Regions from separate parts of the Streptomyces sp. NPDC007872 genome, predicted to be linked through region 3. Evidence: riboswitches for the same ligand, from Rfam matches in the RefSeq annotation. Region 3 holds a riboswitch; each other region holds the start of a gene.

Region 1 (7,478 bases), on a different contig from region 3:
CCAGGCCGTGCAGCAGGTCCGGGCCGGGCTCCAGGCGATCTACCTGTCCGGCTGGCAGGTCGCCGCCGACGCCAACCAGGCCGGCCACACCTACCCCGACCAGAGCCTCTACCCGGTCAACTCGGTGCCGCAGGTGGTCCGCCGGATCAACAACGCGCTGCTGCGCGCCGACCAGATCGCCACCGCCGAGGGCGGCACCGACACGACCGACTGGCTCGCGCCGATCGTCGCCGACGCCGAGGCCGGGTTCGGCGGTCCGCTGAACGCCTTCGAGCTGACCAAGGCGATGATCGCCGCCGGTGCGGCGGGCATCCACTACGAGGACCAGCTCGCCTCGGAGAAGAAGTGCGGCCACCTCGGCGGCAAGGTGCTCGTGCCCACCTCGCAGCACGTCCGCACCCTCAACGCGGCCCGGCTCGCCGCCGACATCGCCGGCACCCCGACCCTGATCATCGCCCGCACCGACGCCCTCGCCGCCACCCTGCTCACCAGCGACATCGATGAGCGCGACGCCCCCTTCGTCACCGGCGAGCGCACCGCCGAGGGCTTCTACCACGTCCAGAACGGCATGGGCCCCGTCATCGCCCGCGGCCTGGCCTACGCCCCGTACGCCGACCTCATCTGGGTCGAGACCGGCACCCCGGACCTGGCGCAGGCCCGCGAGTTCGCCGAGGCGATCCACGCCGAGCACCCCGACCGGATGCTGGCGTACAACTGCTCGCCGTCCTTCAACTGGAAGGCGGCCCTGGACGACGACCAGATCGCCAAGTTCCAGCGTGAACTGGGTGCCATGGGCTACAAGTTCCAGTTCATCACCCTGGCCGGCTTCCACTCGCTCAACCACGGCATGTTCGACCTGGCCCGCGGCTACGCGGAGCACGGCATGACCGCGTACGTGGACCTCCAGGAGCGCGAGTTCGCCGCGCAGGAGCACGGCTTCACCGCCGTCAAGCACCAGCGCGAGGTCGGCACCGGCTACTTCGACCTGGTCTCCACCGCCGTCAACCCCACCTCCTCCACGACCGCGCTCGCCGGGTCCACGGAGGAGGAGCAGTTCCACTAGGGCCTCCCGCGCCGCGGGGGCGGGTGTCCACGTCACCCGTCCCCGCACCCCTCCCCGCACCACCCCGCTCCTCCGCTCCCCCTCAGGAGACACCGATGACCACCAGCGCCGTCCCGACCCGCCAGGTCCGCGTGCTCGCGGCCCCGGGCGACCGCCACGACGAGATCCTCACCGCCGACGCCCTGGACTTCGTCGGCCGTCTCGCCACCGCCTTCACCGAGCGCCGGCGGTGGCTCCTGAAGGAGCGGCGCCGGCAGGCCATCCGGCTCGCCACCGGCTCGCCGCTCGACTTCCCGCTCACGACCTCCGCCGTGCGCGCCGACCCGGGCTGGCGGATCGCCCCGCCCGCGCCCGGACTGGCCGACCGCCGGGTGGAGATCACCGGCCCGCCGGAGCGGCGGGCGGCCGTCGACGCGCTCAACTCCGGTGCCCGTGTGTGGATGGCGGACTTCGAGGACGCCACCGCGCCCACCTGGGAGAACGTGATCGGGGGGCAGATCGTCCTGCTCGACGCGATCGGACGGCGCCTGGACTTCACCACCGACGAGGGCCGGGAGTACCGGCTCCGCGAGGGCCGGCTCCCCACGATCGTGGTCCAGCCGCGCGGCTGGCACCTCGACGAGGAGCACCTGGAATTCGACGGCGGCCCGGTGCCGGCCGCGCTCGTCGACTTCGGCCTGTACTTCTTCCACTGCGCCCGGCGGCAGATCGACGCCGGGTACGGCCCGTACTTCTACCTCCCCAAGCTGGAGAACCGGTACGAGGCGCGCCTCTGGAACGACGTGTTCCTCCTGGCCCAGGAGCTCCTGGACGTCCCCCGGGGCACCGTCCGCGCCACCGTCCTCGTCGAGACGATCACGGCCGCGTTCGAGATGGAGGAGATCCTGCACGAGCTGCGGGAGCACAGCTCCGGGCTCAACGCGGGCCGCTGGGACTACCTGTTCAGCCTGATCAAGACGTTCGGCCACCGCTCCGACTTCCTGCTGCCCGACCGGGCGAAGGTGACGATGACGGCGCCGTTCATGCGGGCGTACACCGAGCTGCTCGTGCGGACCTGCCACCGGCGCGGCGCCCACGCGATCGGCGCCATGGCCGCCCAGGTCCCCGCCGGGGACCCGGCGGCGCACGAGGCCGTGCTCGCCGCGGTCCGCCTGGACAAGGAGCGGGAGGCGGAGGACGGCTTCGACGGCTCGTGGGTGGCCCACCCGGGTCTGGTGCCGGTCTGCCGCGAGGTCTTCGACGGGGTCCTCGGGGATCGCCCGCACCAGCTCGACCGGACCCGCGAGGACGTGCGGGTGACGCCCGGGGACCTGCTCGCGGTGCGGCGGATCGGCGGCCCGCCGACCGAGGAGGGGGTCCGCGCCAACATCGCCGTGGTGCTGCGCTACTACGACGCCTGGATCCGGGGCCGGGGCGCCGTCGCCCTGGACGGTCTGGTGGAGGACGCCGCGACCGCCGAGATCGCCCGCGTCCAGATCTGGCAGTGGCTCCGGCGCCGGGTCCTGGAGCGCGACACCGTCCTGGAACTGCTCGACCGGGAACTGGCCGCGCTCGGCGCCGAGTTCCCCTGGGCGGCGCTCGACGAGGTGCGGGAGCTCTTCGAGAGCACCGCGCTCGCCGCCGAACTGCCCCTCTTCTTCACCCCGGAGGCGTACTCCCGCCACCTCGTCCGGACCGTCGCGACCGCGGACGTGACGGTGTGAGCGGCGGCGCGGGGGCCGGTACGGGTCCCGGTCCGGGCGGCGGCATCCGGCGCGTCGGGGTCGTGGGCGGCGGGCAGATGGGCGCGGGCATCGCGGAGGTGTGCGCGCGGGCCGGGCTCTCCACCGTGATCTGCGAGGCCGACCGCCCGGCGGCGCGCGCCGCCCGCGAGCGCGTCGCCGTCTCCCTCGAACGGGCCGTCCGGCGCGGCAAGCTGGACCGCCCCTCCGCCGAGGCGGCGCTCGACCGGATCACGGCCACCGCCGAACTGTCCGACCTCGCGGACCGGCAGCTCGTCGTCGAGGCGGTCGTCGAGGACGCCGCCGTCAAGACCCGGGTGTTCACCGCGCTCGACAAGATCGTCACCGACCCGGCGGCGGTCCTCGCCACCAACACCTCCTCCCTGCCCGTCATGCGGCTCGGCATGGCCACCGAGCACGCCGACCGGGTCGTGGGGCTGCACTTCTTCAACCCCGTGCCCGTGCTGCCGCTCGTGGAGATCGTCACGACCCTCCACACCTCGGCGGCGACGACGGCCGCGGTGACGGAGTTCGCCACCGTGACCCTGGGCAAGACCGCCATCGGCTCCCGCGACCGGGCCGGGTTCGTCGTCAACGCCCTGCTCGTCCCGTACCTGTTGTCCGCGATCCGGATGACGGAGTCGGGCTTCGCCACCGCCGCGGACGTCGACCGCGGCATGGAGCTGGGCTGCGCCCACCCGATGGGGCCGCTGCGGCTGGCGGACCTGATCGGGCTCGACACGGTCGCCTCCATCGCGGACTCGCTGTACGAGGAGTTCAAGGAGCCGCTGTACGCCCCGCCGCCGCTGCTCCTGCGGATGGTGGAGGCGGGGCTGCTCGGCCGGAAGACCGGCCGGGGGTTCCACGTGTACGACCGGGCGGAGACGCCCGGACGGCCGGTCTGAGGGGACCGGCGCCCGCCGCCGGGGAAGGGGCCCGGTCGAAGGGCCCCGGGAGAGGACCCGGCGGCGGTACGGCGAGGGGCCGGGGACGGGTGGTGCCGTCCCCGGCCCCGCTGCCGTGCGCCCGCCCCGCGTGCCCCACGCCCCGCTGCCGTGCGCCCGCCGCACGCGCCCGCCCCGTCCGTCCACCCCGAACGTCCGTCCCCCACGCCCCGCGCCTCCCGCCCGCCCGGCCGGTCGTTCACCCGCACGTCCCATCCCCTCGTCCGAATGGCGAGATACCCGCCCCCGCTCCCGGGGCGGACCCCGTAGTCTGGCCGGGCAACTGGTTCGCCCCGTCCGCCAGGCGGGACGCGTCGTAAGAGGGAACCCGGTGGGAATCCGGGACTGCCCCGCAGCGGTGAGTGGGAACGACCGCCGTCATACGCACTGGGCCCGGGAAGGGTCTGGGAAGCGACGGCCAGTAGGAGTCGCGTACAGCGCGACGTGCCCGCGAGTCCGAAGACCTGCCCGTTGCCCGCACGCGGACGATTCCGCGCGCGGACATCCCGGTGACCTCGAGGGCGGGTCGGCGTACACACCGACGGACGACCGCGCCCCGTCGCGCGCACCCGTACCGTCCGGTCCGTCGCCCCTTCGCGTCCTCGTCCCGTCCCCGGGACCTCAGGGATTCATCTCGCGAAGGAGATCTCCGTGACCACGAAGTCCGCAGCCGCGGCAGCACGGGCCACCGTGTACGGCCACCCCCGTCAGGGCCGGGACCGGGAGCTGAAGAAGGCGATCGAGGGCTACTGGAAGGGCCGCGTCACCGCCGGCGCCCTCCGGTCCACCGCCGCCGAACTGCGCCGCACGCACTGGCGGCAGCTCGCCGACGCCGGCGTCCACGAGGTGCCGACCGGCGACTTCTCGTACTACGACCACGTCCTGGACACCACCGTCATGGTGGGCGCGATCCCGGCCCGGCACCGCGAGGCCGTCGCCGCCGACGCGCTGGACGGCTACTTCGCCATGGCGCGCGGCACCCAGGACGTCGCTCCGCTGGAGATGACGAAGTGGTTCGACACCAACTACCACTACCTGGTGCCGGAGCTGGGCCCGGACACGGTCTTCTCGGCCGACTCCTCGAAGCAGGTCGCGGAGCTGAGGGAGGCCCTCGCCCTGGAGCTGACGGCCCGTCCGGTCCTCGTCGGACCCGTCACCTACCTGCTGCTCGCCAAGCCCGCGCCCGGCGCGGCCGCCGGCTTCGACCCGCTGACCCTGCTCGACCGGCTCCTGCCGGTGTACGCGGAGGTCCTCGCCGACCTGCGCGCGGCCGGCGCCGAGTGGGTGCAGCTCGACGAGCCCGCGCTCGTCCAGGACCGGACCCCGGCCGAGCTGAACGCCGCCGCGCGCGCCTACCGCGACCTCGGCGCGCTCACCGACCGGCCCCGGCTCCTCGTCGCCTCGTACTTCGACCGGCTCGGCGACGCCCTGCCCGTCCTGGCCGAGGCGCCCGTCGAGGGCCTCGCGCTCGACTTCACCGGCCCGGCCGCCGCCCACCTGGAGGGGCTCGCCGCCGTCGGCGGACTGCCCGGGAAGCGGCTCGTCGCCGGTGTGGTGGACGGGCGCAACATCTGGGTCAACGACCTGGAGAAGTCGCTGGCCACCCTCGGCACCCTCCTCGGCCTGGCCGACCGGGTCGACGTCTCCGCCTCCTGCTCCCTGCTCCACGTGCCGCTCGACGCGGCGGCCGAGAAGGACGTCGACCCGCAGATCCTGCGCTGGCTCTCCTTCGCGAAGCAGAAGACCGCCGAGATCACGACGCTGGCCAGGGGCCTGTCGCGGGGAACCGACGCGATCGCCGGCGAACTGGCCGCCAACCGCGCCGCCCTCGCCTCCCGCGCCGGCTCCCCCATCACCCGGAACCCGGCCGTGCGGGCCCGCGCCGGGGCCGTCACCGGGGCCGACGCCCGCCGCTCGCAGCCGTACGCCGAGCGGGCCGCCGCCCAGCGCGCCCACCTGGGCCTCCCGCTGCTCCCGACCACCACCATCGGCTCCTTCCCGCAGACCGACGAGCTGCGCGCGGCCCGCGCCGACCTGCGGGCCGGCCGGACCGACACGGCCGGGTACGAGGAGCGGATCAGGAACGAGATCCGGGAGGTGGTCGCGTACCAGGAGAAGACCGGTGTCGACGTCCTGGTGCACGGCGAGCCCGAGCGCAACGACATGGTGCAGTACTTCGCCGAGCAGCTCGACGGCTACCTCGCCACCCGGCACGGCTGGGTCCAGTCGTACGGCACCCGATACGTCCGCCCGCCGATCCTGGCCGGTGACATCTCGCGGCCCGAGCCGATGACGGTGCGCTGGACCTCGTACGCCCAGTCCCTCACGTCCAAGCCCGTCAAGGGGATGCTGACGGGCCCCGTCACCATGCTCGCCTGGTCGTTCGTCCGCGACGACCAGCCGCTGGGCGAGACCGCCCGGCAGGTCGCCCTCGCCCTGCGCGACGAGGTGAACGACCTGGAGGCGGCCGGCACCTCCGTCATCCAGGTGGACGAACCGGCGCTGCGCGAGACGCTGCCGCTGCGGGCCGCCGACCGCCCGGCGTACCTCGACTGGGCGACGGAGGCGTTCCGCCTGGCCACCGGCGGGGTGCGGCCGGACACCCAGATCCACACCCACATGTGCTACGCCGAGTTCGGGGACGTCGTCCAGGCGATCGACGACCTCGACGCCGACGTCATCAGCCTGGAGGCGGCCCGCTCCCACATGCAGGTGGCCCGGGAGCTCGCCGCCCACGGCTATCCGCGCGAGGCCGGCCCCGGCGTCTGGGACATCCACTCGCCCCGGGTGCCGAGCGCCGGGGAGGCGGCCGCCCTGCTGCGCACCGGCCTGGAGGCCATCCCCGCCGAGCGGCTGTGGGTCAACCCGGACTGCGGTCTGAAGACCCGCGCCTGGCCGGAGACCCGGGCCTCCCTGGAGAACCTGGTCGCCGCCGCCCGCACCGTGCGGGAGGAGCTGTCCGGCTCGTGACGGCGTCCGCCGCCGGGTCCGGGGCCGCGCGCCCCGGACCCGGCGGTCCGGGCCTCAGACGCGCTGGGCGATCTGGATCAGGTTGCCGCAGGTGTCGTCGAGGACGGCGGTGACGACCGGGCCCATGTCCACGGGCTCCTGGGTGAAGCGGACCCCGAGCCCGCTCAGCCGGGCGAACTCGGCGCGCACGTCCTCCACGGCGAAGGAGGCGGCCGGGATGCCGTCCCCGGCCAGGGCGTCCTTGTACGGTTTGACGGCCGGGTGGGCGTCGGGCTCCAGGAGCAGTTCGGTGCCGTCGGGGTCCTCCGGCGAGACCACGGTCAGCCAGCGGTGCTCCCCGATCGGGACCTCCTCCTTCTTCACGAAGCCCAGCACGTCGGTGTAGAAGCGCAGGGCCTTGTCCTGGTCGTCGACGAAGACGCTGGACAGGTGGATCCTCATGGCGTGTTCTCCGGCTTCTCCGGCACGAGCCATCGCGTCGCGATGCGCTCCAGCGGTTCGGTGTTCAGGTCGTGGAACTTGTAGCGCCCCTCGCGCCGCGTGACGACGAGGCCCGCGGCTTCGAGGACGGCGAGGTGCTGACTGACAGCCTGCCGGGACATGCCGAGGCCGTGCCGGGAGGCCAGTCGGGCGCATATCTCGAACAGGGACTGGCCGCTCCGTTCGACGAGCCCGTCGAGGATGAGCCTGCGGGTCGGGTCGGCCAGCGCCTTGAAAACGTCGTCCGTCACCCCGCCAGCATAGGCAAGCATTCACTTGCCTATCAAGTCGAGCGGCCCC
Region 2 (7,478 bases), on a different contig from region 3:
CAGCCCCGCCGGGGCGCCCTCCTCGATCAGCCGCAGCAGCGCGTCCGTGTCCGCGTGCTCCTCGATCAGGTCGCCCAGCCGGTCGAGCTGTTCCTCGCGCAGGGCGCCGAACGACGTGTCCGGGGCCGGGACGAACCGGCGTCCGGCCGCCGCCGCGACCTCCCGCAGGAACGCCCGCCGGAAGCCGTCGCCCTCCAGGGAGCCGTGCCAGTGGGTGCCCCACACGGAGCCGACCCGGCAGCCGTCCAAGAACGGCTCCCCCCCTTGTACGTCCGCGACGCCGTGGTGGATCTCGTACCCCTCGACCCGCTCGCCGAGCGCCTCGCCGACCGGCCGGGCCAGGGTCTTCTCGACCCCGAACCGCACCCGTACGGGAAGCAGTCCGAGCCCGTCGACCACACCGGCCCTGGACTCGACCTCGTCCTCGATCCGCTCGCCCAGGGCCTGGAAGCCGCCGCAGATGCCGAGCACCGGGCGGCCCTCGGCCGCGCGCCGGGCCAGGGCGTCCGCGAGGCCGCGCTCCCGCAGCCAGGCGAGCGCCTTCACCGTGCCGCGCGTCCCCGGTACGACCACCAGGTCCGCGTCGACCAGCTCCTCGGGCCGGTCCACGAACCGGACGACCACGCCCGGTTCGGCCGCCAGCGCGTCCACGTCCGTGAAGTTGGACATCAGGGGGACGGCGCACACGGCGACCCGCAGCACGTCCGCGCCGACCGGCGGCGCCACGACCGACTCCCGGACCGTGCCCCGCAGGGACACCCGCAGGCCGTCCTCCTCGTCGATGCCGAGCCCGTGCGCGTACGGCAGGACGCCGAAGGTCCGGCGCCCGGTCAGGCCGTACAGCATGTCGAGCCCGGGTTCGAGGAGGCTCACGTCGCCCCGGAACTTGTTCACGAGGTATCCGGCGACGAGCGACTGGTCCTCGGGGGACAGCAGCGCCGTCGTGCCGAAGAACTGGGCGAAGACCCCGCCCCGGTCGATGTCCCCGACCACCACCACGGGCAGTCGCGCGGCCCGCGCCACGCCCATGTTCACGATGTCGGTGCGCCGCAGGTTGATCTCGGCCGGGCTGCCGGCGCCCTCGCAGATCACCGCGTCGTACGTGCTCCGCAGCTCCTCCAGGCACGCCATGACCGGCTCGAACAGCTCCTTCTGCCTACCTCCGTGGTAGCCACGGGCACTCAGCTCACCGACCGGCCTGCCCATCAGGACGACCTGGCTGGAGCGGTCGCCGCCCGGCTTGAGCAGCACCGGGTTCATCAGCGCGGTCGGCTCGACCCGGGCGGCCTGCGCCTGCATGGCCTGGGCCCGGCCTATCTCGGCGCCCTCGCGCGTGACGAAGGAGTTGAGGGACATGTTCTGCCCCTTGAACGGCGCCACCTTCAGGCCCTTGCGGACCAGCCAGCGGCAGATCCCGGCCGTCACGACGCTCTTGCCCGCGTCGGACGTGGTCCCGGCGACCAGCAGCCCCCCGCCCCTCATGCGTTCCCCCGCTTTCCGTGCTTCCCGTGCCTCACGGCGTCGGCGATCAGACGGCCGCCCACACAGGCGGCCAGGGTCAGCGCGGTCACCCGGCGCGAGAGCGCCACCGCCCGTTCGACGTCCGCCACCTCGACGTCCCGCCCCTCCCCGTTCAGGACCGGCCGGTGCTCGACGCGCCCGCCGTACGAGAGGGTGCCCCCGAGCCGTACGCCCAACGCGCCCGCGAAGGAGGCCTCGACCGGGCCCGCGTTGGGGCTCGGGTGCTTCGACGCGTCCGCCCGCCAGGCCCGGACGGCCCCGCGCGGGTTCCCGCCGGCGACGGTCGCGAGCGCGGCCGTCAGGCGCGCGCCCGGCCAGCCGGCCAGGTCGTCGAGGCGGGCCGAGGCCCAGCCGAAGCGGCGGTGGCGGGGCGACTTGTGGCCGACCATCGCGTCCAGGGTGTTGACGGCCCGGAAGCCGACGAGCCCCGGCACGCCCGCGACCGCGCCCCAGAACAGGGCGCCGACCACGGCGTCCGAGGTGTTCTCGGCGACCGACTCGACGACCGCGCGGGCCATCGCGGGACCGTCCAGTGACTGCGGGTCGCGCCCGCACAGGTGGGGGAGCCGCTCCCGGGCCACCTCCAGGTCCCCGGCGGCCAGCGCCCCGCCGATCGCGCGGGCCTCCCGGCCCAGGGTCGTCCCGCCGACGACGGCCCACACGGAGGCGGCGGTCAGCGCGACGGCGGCGGCCGGACGGTTCCGCACGGCCCGGGCGGCGAGGGCGCCGAGGGCGACGGTGGAGCCGGCGCAGACGGCGGTGTGCAGGGCGCCCCAGCCGCGGTGGTCGTGGTGGAGGCGCTCCTCGACGGCGGCGGCGGTCCGGCCGAACGCGGCGACGGGATGGCCCCGGCGGGGATCGCCGAGGAGCAGGTCGACGGCGAGGCCCGCGGCCGCGCCGTACGCGAAGACACCGGTGGCTCTGGGGCGGCCGGGCATGGTGCTGTGTCCTCACTCAGGGTCCGCGCCCTGGATCGACGTGACCGGCGGCGAGAGTTCCTGACTCCCGGACCCTCGGATCCGGTCACAGTGGCGGGACCGCGCCGGATTCGCACCGGACTTCCTCTGCTGCCGCCGTAATGGCCTCGGCAGTCCACCACGCCCCGAGAACGGGCGTCAACCCAGCCTTGACCTGCGGCGGCGCACTGTGCGGAGCACCACAGGAAAGCGGCCGGGGGGGGGCGCCCCCCCCCGGGGGGGGGCCCCCCCCCGGGGGGGGGGGGGCGCCCCCCGCCCCCCCCCCCGGGGGGCGGGCCCCCCCCCCCCCCCCCCCCCCCCCCCCCCGGCCGGTGGAGCGGGAACCGTCAGGCGACGATCAGGTAGATGCCGTACGCCACGGCCGCGAGGCACAGGCCGAAGCAGGCGTAGGCGCCGGTGCGGGCCAGGGCGGCGGAGCCGCCGCGCGCGGTGGCCTCCTCCTGCTTGGTGAGGCCGCCGATGCCGAGGGAGAAGAGGCCCACCAGGGCGACGGTCGCCACGAGGCTGACTCCGAAGACGGAGCCGAGGGCTGCCCAGTCGATCTTCATGCGGTGCTTTCCTTAGACCTTCGCGGCCGGGGCCGGGGGAGCGGTCGGGTCGGTGGGGGCCGGGGCGGGGATGGTCGCCTTGAGGTCCTCGTCGGTGACGGCGGCGACGGAGCCGGCCGGCGGCGGGGTGACGGCCGCGATGGCGGTGGTCACCACGCCCGCGGGCTCCTCGGCCTCCACGTCGTCGGCCGTGACGTTGTGGTGGTCGACCGGCTTGCGGCGGGAGAGCGACCAGATGACGGCCGAACCGGCCACGAGCAGGACCGCGACGGCGGCGATGCCCCAGGCGCCCTGCTTGGTGAGGAACTCGGCGCCGGCGCCGACCAGGCCCGCGGCGGGCAGGGTCAGGCCCCAGGCGACGAACATCCGGGTCGCGGTCGACCAGCGGACGACACCGCCCTTGCGGCCGAGGCCGGCGCCCATCACGGCACCCGAGCAGGACTGGGTGGTGGAGAGGGAGAAGCCGAGGTGCGAGGAGGCCAGGATGACCGTCGCGGCGCTGGTCTGGGCGGCGAAGCCCTGCTGCGGCTGGAGGTCGGTGAGGCCCTTGCCCATGGTGCGGATGATGCGCCAGCCGCCGAGGTAGGTGCCGAGCGCGATGGCGACGCCGGCGGAGACGACGACCCACAGGGGCGGGTTCGAGCCGGGGGCGACGACGCCCTGGGTGACCAGGGCCAGGGTGATGATGCCCATCGTCTTCTGGGCGTCGTTGGTGCCGTGGGCGAGGGAGACGAGACCGGCGGAGGCGATCTGGCCGGCCCGGTAGCCCTTGGCCGTGGCCTTCGCCTCGGGGTTCGCCTTGATCTTGTACGTCAGCCTGGTGGCGGCCGTCGCGGCGAGGCCGGCGACGATCGGCGCGGCGACGGCCGGGATGAGGACCTTGGTGACGATCGTGGAGCCGTTCACCGCCGACCAGCCGGCCGACATGACCGCGGCGCCGATGAGGCCGCCGAAGAGCGCGTGGGAAGAGCTGGACGGAAGTCCGAGCAGCCAGGTCAGCAGGTTCCACAGGATGGCGCCGACCAGCGCGGCGAAGATCACCTCTGTGCGGATGCCCTCTTCGTTGATGATCCCGCCGGAGATCGTCTTGGCGACCTCCACGGACAGGAACGCGCCGACGAGGTTGAGCACGGCGGACATGGCCACCGCCGTCTTGGGCTTGAGCGCACCGGTCGAGATGGTCGTGGCCATCGCGTTCGCGGTGTCGTGGAAACCGTTCGTGAAATCGAACACGAGAGCTGTCACGACCACAATGGCGAGCAGCAGCGTGATGTGTTCCATTTACCCAGGCAATCGTTTGACGTCAGTGGCTGGTCGAACGTAAGCAACCTGGGTGAACGGAAGATGAACTGGGGCGGGCGGCGTGGTGTCCCTAACCGGTGCCAGGAGATTCCGCTTGGCCCTCGCGGAGGGGTCCGGGAGGGGGCCGTCCACGATGCGGGCGCCCTGCGACCCCGGGTAATCCGGGCCCCCGCAAGGCCCCGGCGGCCTGCCCCGGTTCCTCCCGTGCCGCCCCGTTCCGCTCCCCGGACCCGGACCACCCGACCGGAGGACCCCGCCGAGGAGACCCACGTCACTCCCCTGAGTGGCGGCCTCCGGTCGCCGGGCCACCCCTCCGGCCACCGGGACCACCCCTCCGGACCCGGGGCGGCCCCTCCTCTCCTCCCGCCCCGGGCCGCGCCCCTCCGGTGGCATCGCGGCCCCGTCCTGCGGACACTGGGGGTGTGCGCCCGGCTACAGCGACGGCAGCGGCCGTCACCACCCTGTTCGGTGTCGGCGCGGCCGCGGTCGCGGCCGGCCGGTACGCCAGCGACCTCGCCCTCAAGGCGTCGTCCGTCCGCCCCCTGCCCGGCGATCCCCGGCTGACCGTGCACGCCACGGGCCCCGACCGGATCACCCTCACCCGCAGCCTCGCCTCGCTGCGCCCCGGCACGTACGGCATGGAGGGCCCCGGCCTGCACGCCGTCCTCGGCCCCGTCCTCACCCGGACCCCGCACACCGCCGACACCGTCGTCCGGCGCCTGGAGCGGGTCGAGCTCGGCGCCCCCGGGCCCGGCGCCCGCGTCCGGCTCACCCCCGCGCTCCACCGGGGCACGCCCACGAGCGCCCTCGGGCTCGACCACGAGGACGTGGAGATCCCCGGCGAACTCGGCCCCCTGCCGGCCTGGCTCGTGCCCGCCCCGCGCACCACCTGGGTGATCGCCCTGCACGGCCTCGGCGCCACCCGCGAACACCCGCTGAACGTCGTCCCCTTCTACCACCGGCACCGGATCCCCGTCCTCGTCCCCGCCTACCGGGGCGACGCGGGCGCTCCCCCCTCCCCGGACGGCCTCGCCCACCTCGGCGACTCCGAGTGGCGCGACGTCGACGCCGCCGTCCGCTACGCCGTCCGCCGCGGCGCGCAGAAGGTCGTCCTGCACGGCTGGGGGCCCGGGGCGTCGATGGCCCTGCGCGCCGCCGCCGACTCGGGGGTGCGCGACCGGATCGCCGGCCTCGTCCTCGACTCCCCGGTCCTGGACTGGGAGGTCACCCTCCGCCACCTCGCGTCCGCCCGGCACGTCCCCGGCTTCCTGATGCCGCTCGCCGTCCGCGCCGCCCGGGGCAGGACGGGCCCGCACGGCGACCTCCTCCAGTTCGCCTCGGTCCCCGGCGCCCTGCGCTCCCCGGTCCTCCTCTTCCACGGCCCCGAGGACGCGATCGCCCCCTGGGAGCCCTCCGTCGAACTCGCCGCCCGCCGCCCCGACCTGATCAGCCTGAAGACCGTCCGGGACGCCCCGCACGCGGCGATGTGGAACCCCGACCCGGTCCGCTACGAGGAGTCCCTGCGCCGCTTCCTCGTTCCGCTGCTCTGAGACCTCCCGCGCGCCCGCCGCGGCGGCCTTCCCCACCGGCGCCGGGGGAGCCCCGCCCGAAGCCTCCGCAGCACCTCCGTACGGTCTTCGCGGGACCTCCGCCGGGCCTCCGCGGGGCCCGTTCCGACGGCGCGGCCGGTTCCGATTGGGCTTTCGGGCCGTCAGCGGGAAGACTGCCCCCGTGACGTCTCGAAAGCCCGATGAACCATTGGCGCGCAACTCCAGACTCCGACTCGTCCGCCCACGGTCGCTGGCCACCGCCCGACGGGCCGTGACGACCCGGCGCTCCCGGCCGGCGCCGCGGCCGCCCGAGGGCACTCCGCCCCGCGCGGAACTCGCCCGCCAGGCCCGGCACGTCCTCGCCGACGCCGTACGGATCGCCCGCTGGGCCGCCGCCGGGGGCGCGGCGCGGACGGCCCCCCGCACCGGCTCCGGCGCCCTCCCCCCGCAGGAACGGGCCGCCGCGGCCCTCGACCTGACGCCCGCCCAGGTCCGGGCCGGCTGGGACCGCGCCCGGCTCGCCGGACTCGTCGAGCTCCACGGCGACACCGCCCGCCCCGGCTGGCGGCTGCACGCCTGGGACCGCGACGACTCCGCCGTGCTGCGCGGCTGGGTCGCCCTCTTCGACGCCTGGTCCCTGGTGCACCCGGCCCCCGAGGGGGTCGCCCCGAGCGCCGTCGCGGAGGTCGTCGAGGCCGTCCCGCAGGTGCTCTCGCTGCTCCAGCTCTCCCAGGGCCCGGTCCTCGTCCCGGCCCTCCTCGACCTCCTCGGCCAGCGGGTCGAGGAGCTCCGCGAGGAGCGCTGCGAGGTCCCCGCACCCGAACACGCCCCCGAGGCCCGCGAGGCCCCGGCCGAGGCCGGCACCGCCGGGCTGCCCGCCCTCCTCGACTGGGCCCTGGAGGGCCTGGCCGCCGTCGGCGCGCTCACCCTGGACTCCGACTCCGACTCCGCCGCCGACTCCGGCTCCGGCGAGCGTCACGCCACCCTCACCCCGCTCGGCAACTGGGCGGTGTGGGTCAAGCTGGAGCAGATCTGCGTCGCCGCGCAGAGCCCCGCGGGCAACATCGAGCAGTCCGCCGAGGACATGCTCCGCGGCTGCGCCCGGCTCACCCCGGGCCCGGCCCGCGACGAGTACCGCGCCTGGCTCGCGGCCCGCACCCTCTCCAGCGCGGTGGCCGAGCTCCTCGCCGTCGCCCGGGGCGAGGACGCCCTGCTGCGCGGCCTCGCCTTCGAGGCGCTCCGGGTCGTCGGCGCCCCCGCCGAGGCCGAGGTCCGGGCCACCGTCGCCGAGCCCTCGCTGCGCCCGTACGCGCTGCTCTGGCTCGCGGAGTACGAGGGCGCCGACCCCGACGACGCCCAGGAGGTGCTCACCCGGGAGGAGGCCACCTGGCTCTGGGTGGACACCGCCGCGGCCGTCGCCGACCACGGCGAGAGCGCGCTGCTCGTCCGCCACCTCGACTCCGCCGTGCAGGGCACCGTCCCCGCGCTGCTCGACGAGGTCCGGGCCGTCGGCCACCCCCGTACCGTCCAGGTCCTCGTCGCCCTCGCCGCCGCCCACCCGGACCCGGCCCTGGCCAAGG
Region 3 (7,478 bases):
AACCCGATCAAGGTCCGCGGCACCGGCTACTTCGCCCGCTGCCTCCAGCACGAGACGGACCACCTGTATGGCCGCCTCTACATCGACCGCCTCTCCAAGCGGGACCGCAAGGACGCCCTGCGCCAGATGGAGGAGGGCACCCCGCGCTACGAGACGGTCCCGAACGACTGATCCACGCGCGCGTGCACACGCGGAAGGGCCCCGCACCGATGCCGGTGCGGGGCCCTTCCCGTACGTCCTAGAAGTCCTCGTCCAGGTCCACCGAGCCCTCGACCGCCACCTGGTAGGCGGACGGGCGGCGCTCGAAGAAGTTGGTCAGTTCCTGGACGCCCTGGAGCTCCATGAAGGAGAACGGGTTCTCCGAGCCGTACACCGGGGCGAAGCCGAGGCGCTGGAGGCGCTGGTCGGCGACGCACTGGAGGTACTCGCGCATCGACTCGGTGTTCATGCCCGGCAGGCCGTCGCCGCACAGGTCGCGGCCGAACTGGAGCTCCGCCTCCACGGCCTCCTTCAGCATGTCGGTGACCTGCTGCTGGAGCGCGTCGTCGAAGAGCTCGGGCTCCTCCTTGCGGACGGTGTCCACGACCTCGAAGGCGAAGTTCATGTGCATCGTCTCGTCGCGGAAGACCCAGTTGGTGCCGGTCGCCAGGCCGTGCAGCAGGCCCCGGGACCGGAACCAGTACACGTAGGCGAAGGCGCCGTAGAAGAACAGGCCCTCGATGCACGCCGCGAAGCAGATCAGGTTCAGCAGGAAGCGGCGGCGGTCGGCCTGGGTCTCCAGGCGGTCGATCTTCTCGACCGAGTCCATCCAGCGGAAGCAGAACTGCGCCTTCTCGCGGATGGAGGGGATGTTCTCGACGGCGTCGAACGCGGCGGCGCGGTCGTCCGGGTCGGGCAGGTAGGTGTCGAGCAGCGTCAGGTAGAACTGGACGTGCACGGCCTCCTCGAAGAGCTGCCGGCTCAGGTAGAGCCGCGCCTCGGGGGAGTTGATGTGCTTGTAGAGCGTCAGGACCAGGTTGTTCGCCACGATCGAGTCGCCGGTCGCGAAGAAGGCGACCAGGCGGCCGATCATGTGCTGCTCACCGGGGGTGAGCTTCGCGAGGTCGGCGACGTCCGAGTGGAGGTCGACCTCCTCGACGGTCCAGGTGTTCTTGATCGCGTCCCGGTAGCGCTCGTAGAAGTCCGGGTAGCGCATGGGACGGAGGGTGAGTTCGAAGCCCGGGTCGAGCAGGTTCTTCTGTTCGGTGGAGCTCATTACTGGCAGGCCTCGCAGGACTCGGGGTTCTCCAGGGAGCAGGCGACCGCGTCGGGGTCGGCGACCTGCTGGACGGGGATGGGCGCGGCGGCCGCCGTCGACGCCTGGGCGGCGCGGGCGATCCGGGTGGCCGGGCGGGAGCGCAGGTAGTACGTCGTCTTCAGGCCCTGCTTCCAGGCGTACGCGTACATCGACGACAGCTTGCCGATGGTGGGCGTCTCCAGGAACAGGTTCAGCGACTGCGACTGGTCCAGGAACGGGGTGCGGGCGGCGGCCATGTCGATCAGGCCGCGCTGCGGGATCTCCCAGGCCGTGCGGTACAGCTCGCGCACCTCGGCCGGCACCCAGGTGAAGCCCTGCACCGAGCCGTTGGCGTCGCGCAGCGCCTCACGGGTCTGCGCGTCCCACACGCCGAGCTTCTTCAGCTCGTCGACGAGGTACGAGTTGACCTGGAGGAACTCGCCCGACAGCGTCTCGCGCTTGAACAGGTTGGAGACCTGCGGCTCGATGCACTCGTACACGCCGGCGATCGAGGCGATCGTCGCGGTCGGCGCGATGGCGAGGAGGAGGCTGTTGCGCATGCCGACGGCGGCGATCCGCTCGCGCAGGGCCGTCCAGCGCTCCGGCCAGTTCAGTTCGACGTCGTAGTGGTCGGGGTGCAGCACGCCGCGGGCGGCGCGGGTCTTCTCCCAGGCCGGGAGCGGGCCGTTGCGCTCGGCGAGGTCGGCGGAGGCCTCGTACGCGGCCAGCATGATCCGCTCGGCGATGCGGGTGGAGAGCGCCCGCGCCTCGGGGGAGTCGAAGGGCAGCTTGAGCTGGAAGAAGACGTCCTGGAGGCCCATGGCGCCCAGGCCGACCGGACGCCAGCGGGAGTTGGAGCGGCCCGCCTGCTCGGTCGGGTAGAAGTTGATGTCGACGACCCGGTCGAGGAAGGTGACGGCCGTGCGGACGGTCTCGTCCAGGCGCTCCCAGTCGATGTCCGAACCGACCACGAACGCGCCGAGGTTGACCGAGCCCAGGTTGCAGACCGCGGTCTCGCCGTCGTCGGTGACCTCCAGGATCTCCGTGCAGAGGTTGGAGGAGTGGACGGTGTGGCCGGGCTCGGCGGTCTGGTTGGCCGTCCGGTTCGAGGCGTCCTTGAAGGTCATCCAGCCGTTGCCGGTCTGGGCCAGGGTCCGCATCATCCGGCCGTACAGGTCGCGGGCCGGCATCGTCTTGCGGGCCAGGCCGGCCGCCTCGGCCCTGCGGTAGGCGGCGTCGAACTCCTCGCCCCACAGGTCGACCAGCTCGGGCACGTCCGAGGGGGAGAACAGCGACCACTCGGCGTCGGCGTTCACGCGGCGCATGAACTCGTCCGGGATCCAGTGCGCCAGGTTCAGGTTGTGCGTGCGGCGCTGGTCCTCGCCGGTGTTGTCGCGGAGCTCCAGGAACTCCTCGATGTCCGCGTGCCAGGTCTCCAGGTAGACGGCGGCGGCGCCCTTGCGGCGGCCGCCCTGGTTCACGGCGGCGACGGAGGCGTCGAGGGTCTTCAGGAACGGCACGATGCCGTTGGAGTGCCCGTTGGTGCCGCGGATCAGCGAACCGCGGGCGCGGATGCGGGAGTACGAGAGGCCGATGCCGCCCGCGTGCTTGGAGAGGCGCGCGACCTGGTGGTAGCGGTCGTAGATGGAGTCCAGCTCGTCCTGGGGGGAGTCCAGGAGGTAGCAGGAGGACATCTGCGGGTGGCGGGTGCCGGAGTTGAAGAGCGTGGGGGAGGACGGCAGGTAGTCCAGGCGGCTCATCAGGCCGTACAGCGCGGCCACCTCGTCGAGCGCGCGGACGCTGTCGTCCTCGGCCAGGCCGCAGGCGACGCGGAGCATGAAGTGCTGCGGGGTCTCGATCACCTTGCGGGTGATCGGGTGGCGCAGCAGGTAGCGCGAGTAGAGGGTGCGCAGGCCGAAGTAGCCGAAGCGGTCGTCGCCGGCGCGGTCGATCGTGGTGTCGAGGCGGTCGGCGTGGAGCGCGACGAACTCGGCGGTGCGGTCGGCGATCAGGCCCTCGCGGTGGCCGACGGCCACCGAGGAGGAGAAGTTCACCGAGCCCTGGGAGGCGGCCTCGTCCGCGATGGTGATGGTGAGGAGCCGGGCGGCGAGCCGGGAGTACGCCGGGTCCTCGGCGATCAGACCGGCGGCCGCCTCGGTGGCCAGCTCGCGCAGCTCCGCCTCGTCCGCGGCGGCGCTGCGGCCGCGGAGCGCGGCGGCGGCGACCCTGCCGGGGTCGGTGTCGGGGAGATCGGCGGTGAGGTCGGTCAGGGTCCGCAGCAGTACGGTCCCGGGGCCGTCGCTCTCGACCGCGGAAGCCTCGGCCGAAGCCGGATCGGCGGGCGCGATGGTCACGTGGGGGCTCTCCCTCGCTCGGCTCGGGGCCTCGGCGGGGGAGGGCGGACGGGCGGGCGTCCAGGCATGACGCGCCGCGTCCACCGGCCCACTCCGCGAGGCCCGGACGTCTGTGGCACCCGGAACGGAAGGACCGGGCGCGCTGTCGGCAGGTGTTCGGACTCACCCCGGACGAAACCGCACGAAGTACACCGTTGCGGGACAGTTCCGGATTCGCGCCGGATTCCCCTGCGTCGACAGCGAGGACGAGCATACATGTGGGGGGCGCCACTCGTGGCACCCCCCACATGTTGTGTCGCCCCCTGGACGGGACTTGGGCTCAGAAGTCCAGGGAGTAGGTGCGCAGAGAGTGATCGGGGATGGGCTCCCAGTCCCGGTGCGGAGTGCGGACGAAGCCCATCCGCTCGTAGATCCGGTGCGCCGCGGCCATCTCGGCGCCCGTCGAGAGCACGATCCGGGCGCACCCCGGCAGGGCCCGCGCCCGGTCGACACAGGTCCGTACGAGCGCCTCCCCGATGCCCCGGCCGCGGGCCTCCCGCGCGACCGCGAGCATCCGGAACTCGGCCTCGCCGGGCACGGCGATGTCGGCCCACGGGGTGCCGCCCCGGGCGAAGGTCACGCCGCCGACGATCCGGCCCGCCGCGTCCCGGGTGTCCTCCGCGACGAGGACCTCGCTCTCGCGGGCCCGGCGCGCCGTGTCCCGCAGCAGCTCCAGATAGGAGTCCTCCGCCCCGTGCGCCAGCAGTCCGTCGTCCAGGTAGGTGCGTCCGGTCAGCTCGCCGAGCACCTCGTACTCCTCGGGCCGTACGGCCCTGATCGTGAAGTCCATGGGGGAAGTGTGCCTGCCGGTGACGCGACGGGGCCCGGGGCCTCCTGGTGGAGGTCCCGGGCCCTTTCCTGCGGGTGGCGTCAGTGCGTCGGCGCGGTGACCTTCTCCATCTCGACCTGCACGCCGGGGTCGCCGGCGTCGGCCGTGTAGTCCGACGGGGAGGTCTCGTCGACGCCCTCGGGGGCCTTGAGGGCCTTGAGGACGAAGGTGAGGACCACGGTGACCAGGACGTTGAGGACGAAGGCGGTGAGGCCGATGTAGCCGATCTCGCCGATGCCGGGGATCTCGGCGGAGGAGCCGCCGAAGTGCTTCTGGGTCGGGCTGGCGACGCCGTAGGCGGCGACCGTGCCGTAGACCATGCCGACGGCCCAGCCCGCGAGCAGCGCCCAGCGGTGGAACCAGCGGGTGAACAGGCCGCCGACCAGGGCCGGGAAGGTCTGGAGGATCCAGATGCCGCCGAGGAGCTGGAAGTTGATCGCGACCGTCTTGTCCATGGTGAGGACGAAGGCGAGCGCGCCGACCTTGACCAGGAGCGAGACGATCTTGGAGACCTTGGTCTCCTGCGCCGGGGTGGCGTCCTTCTTGATGAAGTCCTTGTAGATGTTCCTCGTGAAGAGGTTGGCCGCGGCGATGGACATGATCGCGGCCGGGACGAGCGCGCCGATGCCGATCGCGGCGAACGCGACGCCCGCGAACCAGTCGGGGAACATGGTCTCGAAGAGCTGCGGGATGGCGAGCTGGCCGTTCTTCACCTGAATCCCGGCGGCGATCGCCATGAAGCCCAGCAGCGCGAGCAGGCCCAGCATCAGGGAGTACAGCGGCAGGATCGTGGTGTTGCGGCGGATGACCTCGCGGCTCCGGGACGACAGCGTCGCCGTGATGGAGTGCGGGTACATGAAGAGCGCGAGCGCGGAGCCGAGCGCGAGCGTCGCGTACGTCCACTGGCCGGCCTCGCCGGGGACGAGCGCGCCGCGCGGCTTGCCGGTCGCCGGGTTGGTCTGCGCGTACGCCTCGCCCGCCTTGGCGAAGATCTCGTCGAAGCCGCCCAGCTTGATCGGGATGTAGATGATCGCCACCGCGATGACGATGTAGATCAGGGTGTCCTTGACGAAGGCGATGAGCGCGGGGGCGCGCAGGCCCGAGGAGTACGTGTAGGCCGCGAGGACGCCGAAGGCGATGAGCAGCGGCAGGTCCTTGACGAACCAGTGGGTGTCCTCGCCGCCGCCGACGCCCATCACGTCCAGGACGGCCTGGATGCCGACCAACTGGAGCGCGATGTACGGCATGGTGGCGAGGATGCCGGTGACCGCCACCGCGAGCGACAGGCCCTTGGAGCCGAAGCGGCCCCGGACGAAGTCGGAGGTGGTCACGTACCCGTGCTTGTGCGAGACCGACCACAGGCGCGGCAGGAAGGTGAAGATCAGCGGGTAGACGAGGATGGTGTACGGCACGGCGAAGAAGCCGGCCGCGCCCGCCGCGTAGATGGCCGCCGGGACGGCGACGAAGGTGTACGCGGTGTAGAGGTCGCCGCCGAGCAGGAACCAGGTCACCCAGGTGCCGAAGGACCGGCCGCCCAGGCCCCACTCGTCGAGGCTGTGCTCGTTCTCGGCCTTGCGCCAGCGCGCGGCCAGGAAGCCCATGACCGTGACGGCCACGAAGAAGAAGACGAAGACGCCGAGCGCCACGCCGTTCACGCCGTCCTTCATCGCGCGTCACCCCCCTCGCGGGACCGCTGGTCCCGCTGCCACAGCTTGTACGCGATCATGGTGAGCGCGGTGGAGACCAGCACCCAGAGCATCTGGTACCAGTAGAAGAAGGGGATGCCGGCGAAGAGGGGTTCGACCTTCGCGTAGGAGCCCACCCAGAGCATCGCCACGAACGGGGCGACGAGGCAGAGCGCGATCACCACCCGCAGGGGGGTGATGGTCGGTTGTTTCCCTTGTGCCACTTCTGACATGGCGATTCCGTCCCCTCGCTGATCACCTCGGTAATGCTGGGGAAATCTAGGGGACGCGTCCGCTTCATGGAACCCCCGTCCGCATAACGGATGCGTTTTGTCGGAAGCGGTCCTCTTTGGTCGTCCGCGGTGCCGAGGGACGGGAATACGACATTCCCGGAAACGCGAAACGGCCGCACCCGCCGGGGGCGCGGCCGTCGCGCGGGATGCGCGTGGTCGCTCAGTCGTGGGGGCGCCGGAGGCGGGCCACGAACTTGTACCGGTCGCCGCGGTAGACGGACCGCACCCACTCCACCGGCTCGCCCTGCGCGTCCAGCGAGTGGCGGGAGAGCATCAGCATCGGCAGGCCCACGTCCGTACCGAGCAGGCCGGCCTCGCGCGGAGTGGCGAGGGAGGTCTCGATGGTCTCCTCGGCCTCGGCGAGGTGCACGTCGTAGACCTCGGCGAGCGCGGTGTAGAGCGAGGTGTACTTGACGAGAGAGCGGCGCAGGGCCGGGAAGCGCTTCGCCGACAGGTGGGTGGTCTCGATCGCCATCGGCTCCCCGCTGGCGAGCCGCAGGCGCTCGATGCGGAGCACCCGGCCGCCGGCCGAGATGTCGAGCAGCCCGGCGAGGGTGTCGTCGGCGGTGACGTAGCCGATGTCGAGGAGCTGCGAGGTGGGCTCCAGGCCCTGGGCGCGCATGTCCTCGGTGTACGAGGTGAGTTGCAGCGCCTGGGAGACCTTGGGCTTGGCGACGAAGGTGCCCTTGCCCTGGATGCGCTCCAGGCGCCCCTCGACGACCAGCTCCTGGAGGGCCTGGCGCACGGTGGTGCGGGAGGTGTCGAACTCGGCGGCCAGCGTCCGCTCCGGCGGGACGGGCGTGCCGGGCGGCAGGGTCTCGGTCATGTCGAGCAAGTGCCGCTTCAGCCGGTAGTACTTGGGCACGCGCGCGGTACGGGTGGGCGTCCCGCTCTCTGTCTCCGTGCTGCCCGCGTCCGTGGCCATGGCCTGCCTTCCCGACTCCTGTGCTGTTGCCGTCACCGGCTCCTCCGTCTGTCGCGGCTCACATGGTGGCACGCTTG
Region 4 (7,457 bases), on a different contig from region 3:
GTCATCCCGAACTTCGTCGCCGGGGTCGAGATGGCGCGCCCCTCGGGCTTCCTGACCGTGGACGAGGCCATCGCCTCCACCCGGGAGGGCCTGCGGTTCTTCATGTCGCGCGGGATCACGCCCCGGTTCACCACCTGGTGCCCGGAGCCGACGACGCCGCTGGGCCGCGAGAACCCGGACGGCGCCCCGCTCGAATACCACCTGCGGCTCCTGGAGGCGTACACGGAGACGCTCCGGGAGAACGACCTCACCGCCCCGCCCGGCTACGGTCCGGCCGGTCCCGGCCGCGCGGTGTTCTCGGTCAGCTCCTTCATGGACGCGCTGACGCCGGAGCCCGGCGAAGGGGAGTGAGGGGGCCCGGCGGTCCCCAGGAAGCGGACGTGGGGGCGGCCGCCGGGGTCCGGCCGGGTCACGACGCTCCTGACCCGGTAGACGTCCGCGATCAGCTCCTCGGTGAGCACCTCGTCCGGCGTGCCGCCGGCCACCACGCGGCCGCCGGAGAGGACCACGAGCCGCTCGCAGTACATCGCCGCGAGGTTCAGGTCGTGCAGAGCGACGACGGCGGTGAGGCGCAGTCCGGCGACGAGCTCCAGGAGGTCGAGCTGGTGCTGGACGTCCAGGTGGTTGGTGGGTTCGTCGAGGAGGAGCTCGCGCGGCTCCTGGGCGAGGGCGCGGGCGATCTGGACGCGCTGGCGCTCGCCGCCGGAGAGGGTCCGCCAGGGCTGGCGGGCGCGGTCGGCGAGCCCGGTGCGGGCGAGGGCGGAGCGGACGGCGGCCTCGTCCGCCGCCGAGGGCGGGGTCCAGGCCCTGCGGTGCGGGACGCGGCCGAGGCGCACGACGTCGACGACGGTCAGGTCGGTCTGGGTGTCGGACTGCTGCTCGACCGTGGCGAGGCGCCGGGCGACGGTCCTGCGGCCGAGTCCGGACAGCGGCTCGCCGTCGAGGGTGACGACCCCGGAGTCGGGGGCGAGGACGCCGGCGAGCAGGCGCAGGAGCGTGGACTTGCCGGAGCCGTTGGGGCCGAGGAGGCCGGTGACGGTGCCGGGGACCGGGGCGATGCCGACGCCGTCGAGGACGAGGGTGCCGCCGGCGGTGCGCGAGACCCGGTCGGCGCGCAGGCCTTCCGTCCCGGGGGGCGTCGGGATCATCGCGTGCTCCTCGTGCTTCGTGTGCCTCACGTGCTTCGTGTGCCTCACGTGCTTCGTGCGCCTCACGTGCTTCGTGCGCTTCGCGTGCGGTAGAGGACGAGGACGAAGGCCGGTACGCCGACCAGCGAGGTGACCACGCCCACCGGGACCTCCTGGGGGTCGAGGACGGTACGGGCGAGGGTGTCGGCCCAGACCAGGAAGACCGCTCCGGCCAGGGCGGTGACCGGCAGGAGCCGGGCGTGTCCGGGGCCCGCGAGGGCGCGGGCGGCGTGCGGCAGGACGAGCCCGACGAAGCCGACGGCCCCGGCGGCGGAGACCAGGGCGGCCGTCAGGAGCGCGGTGACGCACAGGAGGACGAGCCGGGTCCGGACGACGGCGACGCCGAGCGAGGCGGCGGCCTCCTCCCCGAAGGCGAACGCGTCCAGGGTCCGCGCGTGGCCGACGCAGATCACCAGGGCCGCCGCGAGGACCCCCAGGCACACCCACACGTCGGTCCAGCCGGCCCCGGCGAGCGAGCCGAGCAGCCAGAAGAGGACGCCCCGGGTGGTCTCCGCGTCGGCGGCCGTCATCACGACGAAGGAGGTGAGGGCGGAGAAGAGCTGCATGGCGGCGACCCCGGAGAGGACCACGCGGTCCGTCGAGCCGCCGAGGGTGTGGCTGAGCAGCAGCACGAGCGCGAAGGAGCAGACCGCCCCGAGGAAGGCGCCGCCGGTGACGGAGAGGGCTCCCCCGCCGATCCCGAGGACGACGACCGCGACCGCGCCGGTCGAGGCACCGGAGGAGACCCCGAGGACGAAGGGGTCGGCCAGCGGGTTGCGCAGCAGCGACTGCATCACCGCGCCGCACAGGGCGAGGCCGGCGCCGCAGACGGCGGCGAGGAGCGTGCGGGGAAGCCGCAGGTCCCACACGATCCCGTCCCGGATCGGGGAGAGCGCCGGGGCACCCCCGCCGAGGTGGGCGGCGACCGTCGACCACACGTCGGCCACGCCGATGCGGGCCGGGCCGATGGTGATGGCCGCGGCCACCGAGGCGGCCAGGAGCGCGAGCCCGGCCGCCGTCCCCAGCAGGGCCGTCGCTCCCTTCCGTACCGGGGCGGTCGCCGGAGGGACGGGGGTCACTTGGCGAGACCGTGGGAGCGGAGGGCGGCCGCCACCTTCTCGACGGCCTCGACCGTGCGGATCGTGGGGTTGAGCGCCTGGCCGCTGAGGAGGACGTACCGCTTGTTCTTCACGGCCGTCATGCTGCGGGTGACGGGGTCGGACTCCAGGAACTCGATCTTCTTGGCGGCGCTCTCGGCCGACTGCGAGCGGCGGGTGAGGTCGCCGATGACGAGGACGTCGGGGTCGCGGTCGGCGACGGTCTCCCAGTTGATCTGGGGCCACTCCTCCTTGGTGTCGTCGAAGACGTTCTTCGCGCCCAGTTCGCGGGAGACGATGCCGGGGGCGCCGCAGCAGCCCGCCATGTAGGGCGCCTCGGAGTTGGCGAACCAGTAGAGGACCGTGGCGTTCTCGAAGCCGCCGCCCGAAGTCGCCTTCGCCACGCGGCCCTTGAGCTCCCCGACGAGCTTCTCGCCGCGCTCCCGGACCCCGAAGATCCGGGCCAGGTCGCGGATCTCGCCGTAGACCGTCTCCATGGTGAGCGGCCGGACGCGGACGCCGTCGCCGTCGCCGCTGTTGTCCTTGCCGACGCAGTCGGTGGGCGAGAGGTAGGTGGGGACGCCGAGCTGCTCGAACCGTTCGCGGGGCGCCACCCCGCCCTTGCCTAGGGTGTACGTGAAGGAGGCGGCGGCGAAGTCGGGTTCGGTGTCGAGGACCTTCTCGAAGGAGGGGTAGCGGTCGGCGAGGCGCGGGACCCCGGCGTTCTCCTCCTCCAGGCCCTTGAGCACGGGGTCCGTCCAGGTGCCGGTGCCCACCATGCGGTCGGCGAGGCCGAGGGAGAGCATGATCTCCGCCGCGCCCTGGTCGAGGGCGACGGCCCGCTCCGGCGCGCGCTCGACGCGGACGGGCCGTCCGCAGTTGTCGTCGAGGGTGACGGGGTATCCGGTCTTCGCCTCCCCGGCGCCGTCCGCGGGCCGGCCGGGGGCGGGGGTCGTGCCCGTGCCGCAGCCGGTCGCGGTCAGGAGCAGGGCGCCGGTGAGGAACAGCACGGCGGAGCGGACGGGGTGTGCGAGCGGCACGGGACTTCCTTCTGCGGCCACGGCTCATACGCGGAGCCTGTCGTACGGTGCTCCCCGGGCGGGCGTGCCGCCGGGGCCGCCAGCAGGTCTTCGGACTCGGGGTCAGCCGGACGGGGCGCCTTCCCGGGCCGTCGTCGCCGCCCAGTGGCCGATGCTCCGCCCGTCGCCCTCACCGCTGCGCGTCAGTTCCGGTCTCGCACCGGATTCCCTGACCCGTGCACGCACCCGTTCGGGTGCGTACAAAGGTGCGACTGGCCCCGGCACAGTACCACCGGCCCGGGGGCGTGCCCCGGGGCGCGGGGGGCGTCAGACGCGCAGCTCCTTGGCCTCGAAGCGGCCGTCCCCGAGGACCAGGACGAAGGAGACCTGCTGCCCCTCCGAGACGGTCCGGCTCTCGTCCTCGATGTCCTCCGCGCTGAACCAGACCTGGTCCTCGGAGCCGACGGGGACGACGAACCCGTATCCCCCGAGACGGTTGAAGGACTGCACGAAACCCTTGCTCCTGCTTTCCACGGCGGCCTCCTCCTCGGCGTCGGCGACGCGGGCGGGAGTCGTCCCGGCCGGGTGCGGCCGGGTCCGCGTCTCAGGGGAGGTGTACCCCGTCCGCCCGCCCTTCGCCCGTCGGCCGGCGGCCGTGCGCGAGCACCCCGGAGGATCTCGTAGAATCTTCAACAGAGGTCCGGTGCCGAAGATCCCCCGTGTTCGGCACCGGGCCTCGTCGCACGTCCGGGCCGGGACGGGGTACGGCGTCCGATCCGGAACGGGGTACGGCCTCCGGGCCCGGGCGGGGTGCGCCTCAGGCGCCGCCCGGGTACGCGATCCTCGCCGTGATCCTGGCGATGCGCGTCGCCGTCTCCGCCGGGGAGGCCACCGGCTGGACGATGTGGCTGACGGTGAGCCGCACGACCGTCTCGACGGCGAGGCCGCGCGACTCCTCGTCCACGTCGGGCCAGGCCTCGACCGCGTACGCGTGGAGCATCGCCATCGCCGTGCCGAAGACCGGCTCCGTGCGGGTGGTGAGGTAGGCGAGGAGGTCGTCCTCGCCGCCCCGGGCCGCGACCAGGACGCTCTTGATGAGGGGGTTGTCCACGGTCTGCTGGAGCGTGTAGCCGACGCCGGCCGTCGCGGCCTCCTCCAACGCGCCCCGGTGGGCGTCGAGTTCGCGCTCGATGCCGATCAGGAAGCCCTCCAGCTCGCGCTGGACCAGGGCGTTGCCGATGGCCTCCTTCGAGCCGAACTCGTTGTAGAGGGTCTGGCGGCTGATGCCCGCGGCCCGCGCGACGGAGGTCATGCGCAGCCCGCTCCAGCCCTCGGCGGCGACGAGGCGGTAGGCGGCGTCGAGCACCTGCTCGCGCAGCAGGGAGCGGACGCTCTCGCGGAAACGTGTCATCGTGGCCCACCTTATCCACCGGGAACCGCCCGGAGGAGGGGCGTGCGAGGGGGTCTCGGGCGCGGACGGCTTCTGTTCGGGAGGGACGGGAGGTTCCGTTCAGGAGGGGCCGAGGAAGCTCCGGTACCACTCCGCGTGACGGGCGAACCCCTCGGTGAAGGCCGGACCCGGGTCGCGGCCAAGGTCCCGCCAGGTGCGGTCGTCGGCGAACCAGTGGTCGGTGGCGAGCATGTCGAGGTGGTGGAGGGCGAAGGGGTGGGCCGCGAGGAGGGCGCGCGCCTCGGCGATGTCCACCGCCGGGCCCCGGCGCGGTCCGGCCCGGTGGGCGAGCAGCTCCTCGCCCGCCGCGAGGAGGTCCGCGACCGGCACCGGTTCGGGGTGGTCGACGTGGTACGGGCCGGCCTGGGTCCGGGGCGAGAGCGCCGCGCCGAGCAGGACGCCCGCCAGGCTGTCCGCGTCGATCAGGGAGTGGCGCGAGGCCCCGCCGTCGAGCGGACCGGGCAGGGCGCCGAGGAGCTTGACGAGGCCCGGCACCATCTGCCGGTCCCCGGCCCCGTATACGAGGTGGGGGCGCAGGACGGTCCCGCCCGCCTCCGTGACGTGCCGCTCGCCCGCCGCGCGGGTGCGGCTGGTCGCCGAGGCGGGGGCGATCGGCAGGGTGCCGGGGGCGGCGCCGCGGAAGGGGCCGCGGCCGTGGACCGAGGCCGTGCCCAGGGCGACGATCCGGCCCACCCCGGCGCGTACGGCGGCGTCGACCAGGGCCCGGGTGCCCTCGTCGTTGACGGCGCGGGCCGTCTCCTCGTCGCCGCCGATCGCGGAGGCGCAGTGGATCAGCACGTCGACGCCCTCGCAGGCCCGGCGCAGGGAGTCGGGGTCCCGGAGGTCGCCCCGGACGGTCTCGACCGCCGGAGTCCCCTGCGGCCCGGTGGCCGGGACGTCGAGCGGGCGGCGGGCGAGCAGGCGTACGTGCCCGGCCTCCGCCGTCGTCATGGCGGCGGCCGTCACCCGGCCGCCGATGAATCCGGACGCGCCGGTGATCAGGATGCGGAGGCCCATCGTGCGTTCCGGGTCAGCCCGCCGACCGGGCGGCGGGGCCGAGTCCGGCCACCGCCGGCTCCCGGGACGGGGAGGTGAGCGTGCAGAGGAAGACGGGCGTGCCGTCCTGGTGGCCGGTGATCCGGACGGCGGTCGCCGGACCGGCGGCGGTCAGGACCTCGGCCTCGATCCAGCAGGGGCTGTCGAGTTCCACGTAACGGGAGAAGGAGAGCTCCATGGCGGCGGGGAGGTAGGCGGTGTCGCCGGTCGCCAGCATCGCCGCCTGCCGGGCCGCTTCGAGGAGGAGCATCCCGGGGACGTGGTCGTTCGGGCGGCGGAAGAGCGTGGGGTGGGCGGTGTTGATCCGCAGTTGCCACCGGTCGGGGCGGTCGCCGGGGCCCAGGACGACGTCCTTGGGGTCCTCGCGGCCGACCAGGCGCGGGTCCACCCCGGGTATCAGGGGGACCGGGCGGCCGAGGGCCGCCATCCGCTCGCCCCGCATCCGGCGGTACGCCGGGCCCGGGGTGCAGCGCGCCGTGCTGTCGCCGGTGGCGACCCGCCGGCCGTCGCGGGTCATGACGACGCTGGTGCGCAGGCCGCGCACCCTGCCCGCGCGCAGCTCCAGCTCGGGGAAGGAGATCTCGGCGACGATCTCCGACGAGGGTCCGTCGAGGGCGAGTTCGGCGGGATCGGCGGTGTAGTTCAGCTCCCACATGACGAACTGATCCTCCACGGGTACCCCGAGTTCGGCGTGAAGGACGAGCATGGTGGCCTGACGTATCGTCTCGGCCACCAACACGGGGTCGTGCCGGTCACCTGCCACCGGGGAGAAGAAGGGATGCGAAGCAGGCCAGCGAGCGGAGACGGAGTAACGGTTCTCCCGCACCTGTGTCCAGGCCGTGGGAATGATGTCGGCGGGGTCGGCCCGATGGACGAACTCCCCCGGGACGGGTGTCGTTCCCCCGCGGTGGTGCTGTTCCATGGCTTCCCCTCGCAGTCCCTGCACACCCCGAACGGCAAATCCGTCCGGCGTAGGGTACGTAGAACGCGGTTTTCTTTTCAATGCTTCACGTCACAGAGTGAGCACAGACAGCGAGACAGCGGGAGGCGCCTTGGCGCAGCAAGCGCGTGCAATCCGGACCCGGCGGCTCATCCTGGAGTCGGCTGCCGCGGTCTTCGCCGAGCGCGGCTACGAGCGGACGACCATCGGGGAGATCCTGGTGCGCGCCGGGGTGACCAAGGGGGCGCTGTATTTCCACTTCGCCTCCAAGGAGGACCTCGCCCTCGGCGTGCTGGACGCCCAGATGCTCGACGAACCGCTCACCCCGCAGCCCGTCAAGCTCCAGGAGCTGGTCGACCAGGCCTTCCTGCTCACCCACCGGCTGCAGCGCGATCCGCTGGTGCGGGCGAGCGTCGCACTGGCCCTGGACAGCGGCGCCACCGGGGTCGACCGGGCCGCTCCCTTCCGGGCGTGGATCGACCAGGTGGCGGAGATCCTCACCGTCGCGAAGGTGCGGGGGGAACTCCTCCTCCACGTGAACGTGACGGACACGGCCGAACTCTTCGCGGGGTCCTTCTCCGGAATTCAGGCGATGTCCCAGATCCTGTGCGACCGCAATGACCTCACTCATCGGGTTCTGGTGCTGCTCCGGTACGTGCTGCCGACCATATGCACCCCGGCCGTGCTGATCCGCCTGGAAATGACCGA

What was found. A riboswitch is a leader RNA that binds a small molecule or an ion and turns the genes downstream of it on or off. The one in region 3 is predicted to bind cobalamin.
Region 1: linked by a shared signal. The riboswitch ahead of metE (5-methyltetrahydropteroyltriglutamate--homocysteine S-methyltransferase) and the one ahead of ACFYNX_RS03035 (ribonucleoside-diphosphate reductase subunit alpha) in region 3 are both predicted to bind cobalamin.
Region 2: linked by a shared signal. The riboswitch ahead of ACFYNX_RS10240 (cobalamin biosynthesis protein) and the one ahead of ACFYNX_RS03035 (ribonucleoside-diphosphate reductase subunit alpha) in region 3 are both predicted to bind cobalamin.
Region 4: linked by a shared signal. The riboswitch ahead of ACFYNX_RS25950 (ABC transporter substrate-binding protein) and the one ahead of ACFYNX_RS03035 (ribonucleoside-diphosphate reductase subunit alpha) in region 3 are both predicted to bind cobalamin.

What each region holds. Positions count from the first base shown of each region.
Region 1 is NZ_JBIAEA010000007.1:432,288-439,765, forward strand. Features, by position in the region: gene aceA (isocitrate lyase) at 1-1,063, shown strand, start outside; gene aceB (malate synthase A) at 1,159-2,766, shown strand; gene ACFYNX_RS25915 (3-hydroxybutyryl-CoA dehydrogenase) at 2,763-3,689, shown strand; cobalamin riboswitch at 3,996-4,215, shown strand; gene metE (5-methyltetrahydropteroyltriglutamate--homocysteine S-methyltransferase) at 4,380-6,698, shown strand; gene ACFYNX_RS25925 (VOC family protein) at 6,753-7,139, opposite strand; gene ACFYNX_RS25930 (metalloregulator ArsR/SmtB family transcription factor) at 7,136-7,429, opposite strand.
Region 2 is NZ_JBIAEA010000002.1:1,139,991-1,147,468, forward strand. Features, by position in the region: gene ACFYNX_RS10235 (cobyric acid synthase) at 1-1,482, opposite strand, end outside; gene ACFYNX_RS10240 (cobalamin biosynthesis protein) at 1,479-2,459, opposite strand; cobalamin riboswitch at 2,494-2,625, opposite strand; gene ACFYNX_RS10245 (hypothetical protein) at 2,825-3,046, opposite strand; gene ACFYNX_RS10250 (inorganic phosphate transporter) at 3,059-4,327, opposite strand; gene ACFYNX_RS10255 (alpha/beta hydrolase) at 4,771-5,898, shown strand; gene ACFYNX_RS10260 (hypothetical protein) at 6,080-7,478, shown strand, end outside.
Region 3 is NZ_JBIAEA010000001.1:753,890-761,367, forward strand. Features, by position in the region: gene def (peptide deformylase) at 1-171, shown strand, start outside; gene ACFYNX_RS03030 (ribonucleotide-diphosphate reductase subunit beta) at 239-1,255, opposite strand; gene ACFYNX_RS03035 (ribonucleoside-diphosphate reductase subunit alpha) at 1,255-3,630, opposite strand; cobalamin riboswitch at 3,760-3,900, opposite strand; gene ACFYNX_RS03040 (GNAT family N-acetyltransferase) at 3,950-4,459, opposite strand; gene mctP (monocarboxylate uptake permease MctP) at 4,540-6,165, opposite strand; gene ACFYNX_RS03050 (DUF3311 domain-containing protein) at 6,162-6,416, opposite strand; gene ACFYNX_RS03055 (GntR family transcriptional regulator) at 6,637-7,401, opposite strand.
Region 4 is NZ_JBIAEA010000007.1:440,828-448,284, forward strand. Features, by position in the region: gene ACFYNX_RS25935 (radical SAM protein) at 1-351, shown strand, start outside; gene ACFYNX_RS25940 (ABC transporter ATP-binding protein) at 264-1,148, opposite strand; gene ACFYNX_RS25945 (FecCD family ABC transporter permease) at 1,211-2,266, opposite strand; gene ACFYNX_RS25950 (ABC transporter substrate-binding protein) at 2,263-3,324, opposite strand; cobalamin riboswitch at 3,409-3,534, opposite strand; gene ACFYNX_RS25955 (cold shock domain-containing protein) at 3,631-3,837, opposite strand; gene ACFYNX_RS25960 (TetR family transcriptional regulator) at 4,121-4,714, opposite strand; gene ACFYNX_RS25965 (NAD-dependent epimerase/dehydratase family protein) at 4,814-5,770, opposite strand; gene ACFYNX_RS25970 (ScbA/BarX family gamma-butyrolactone biosynthesis protein) at 5,784-6,731, opposite strand; gene ACFYNX_RS25975 (ScbR family autoregulator-binding transcription factor) at 6,862-7,457, shown strand, end outside.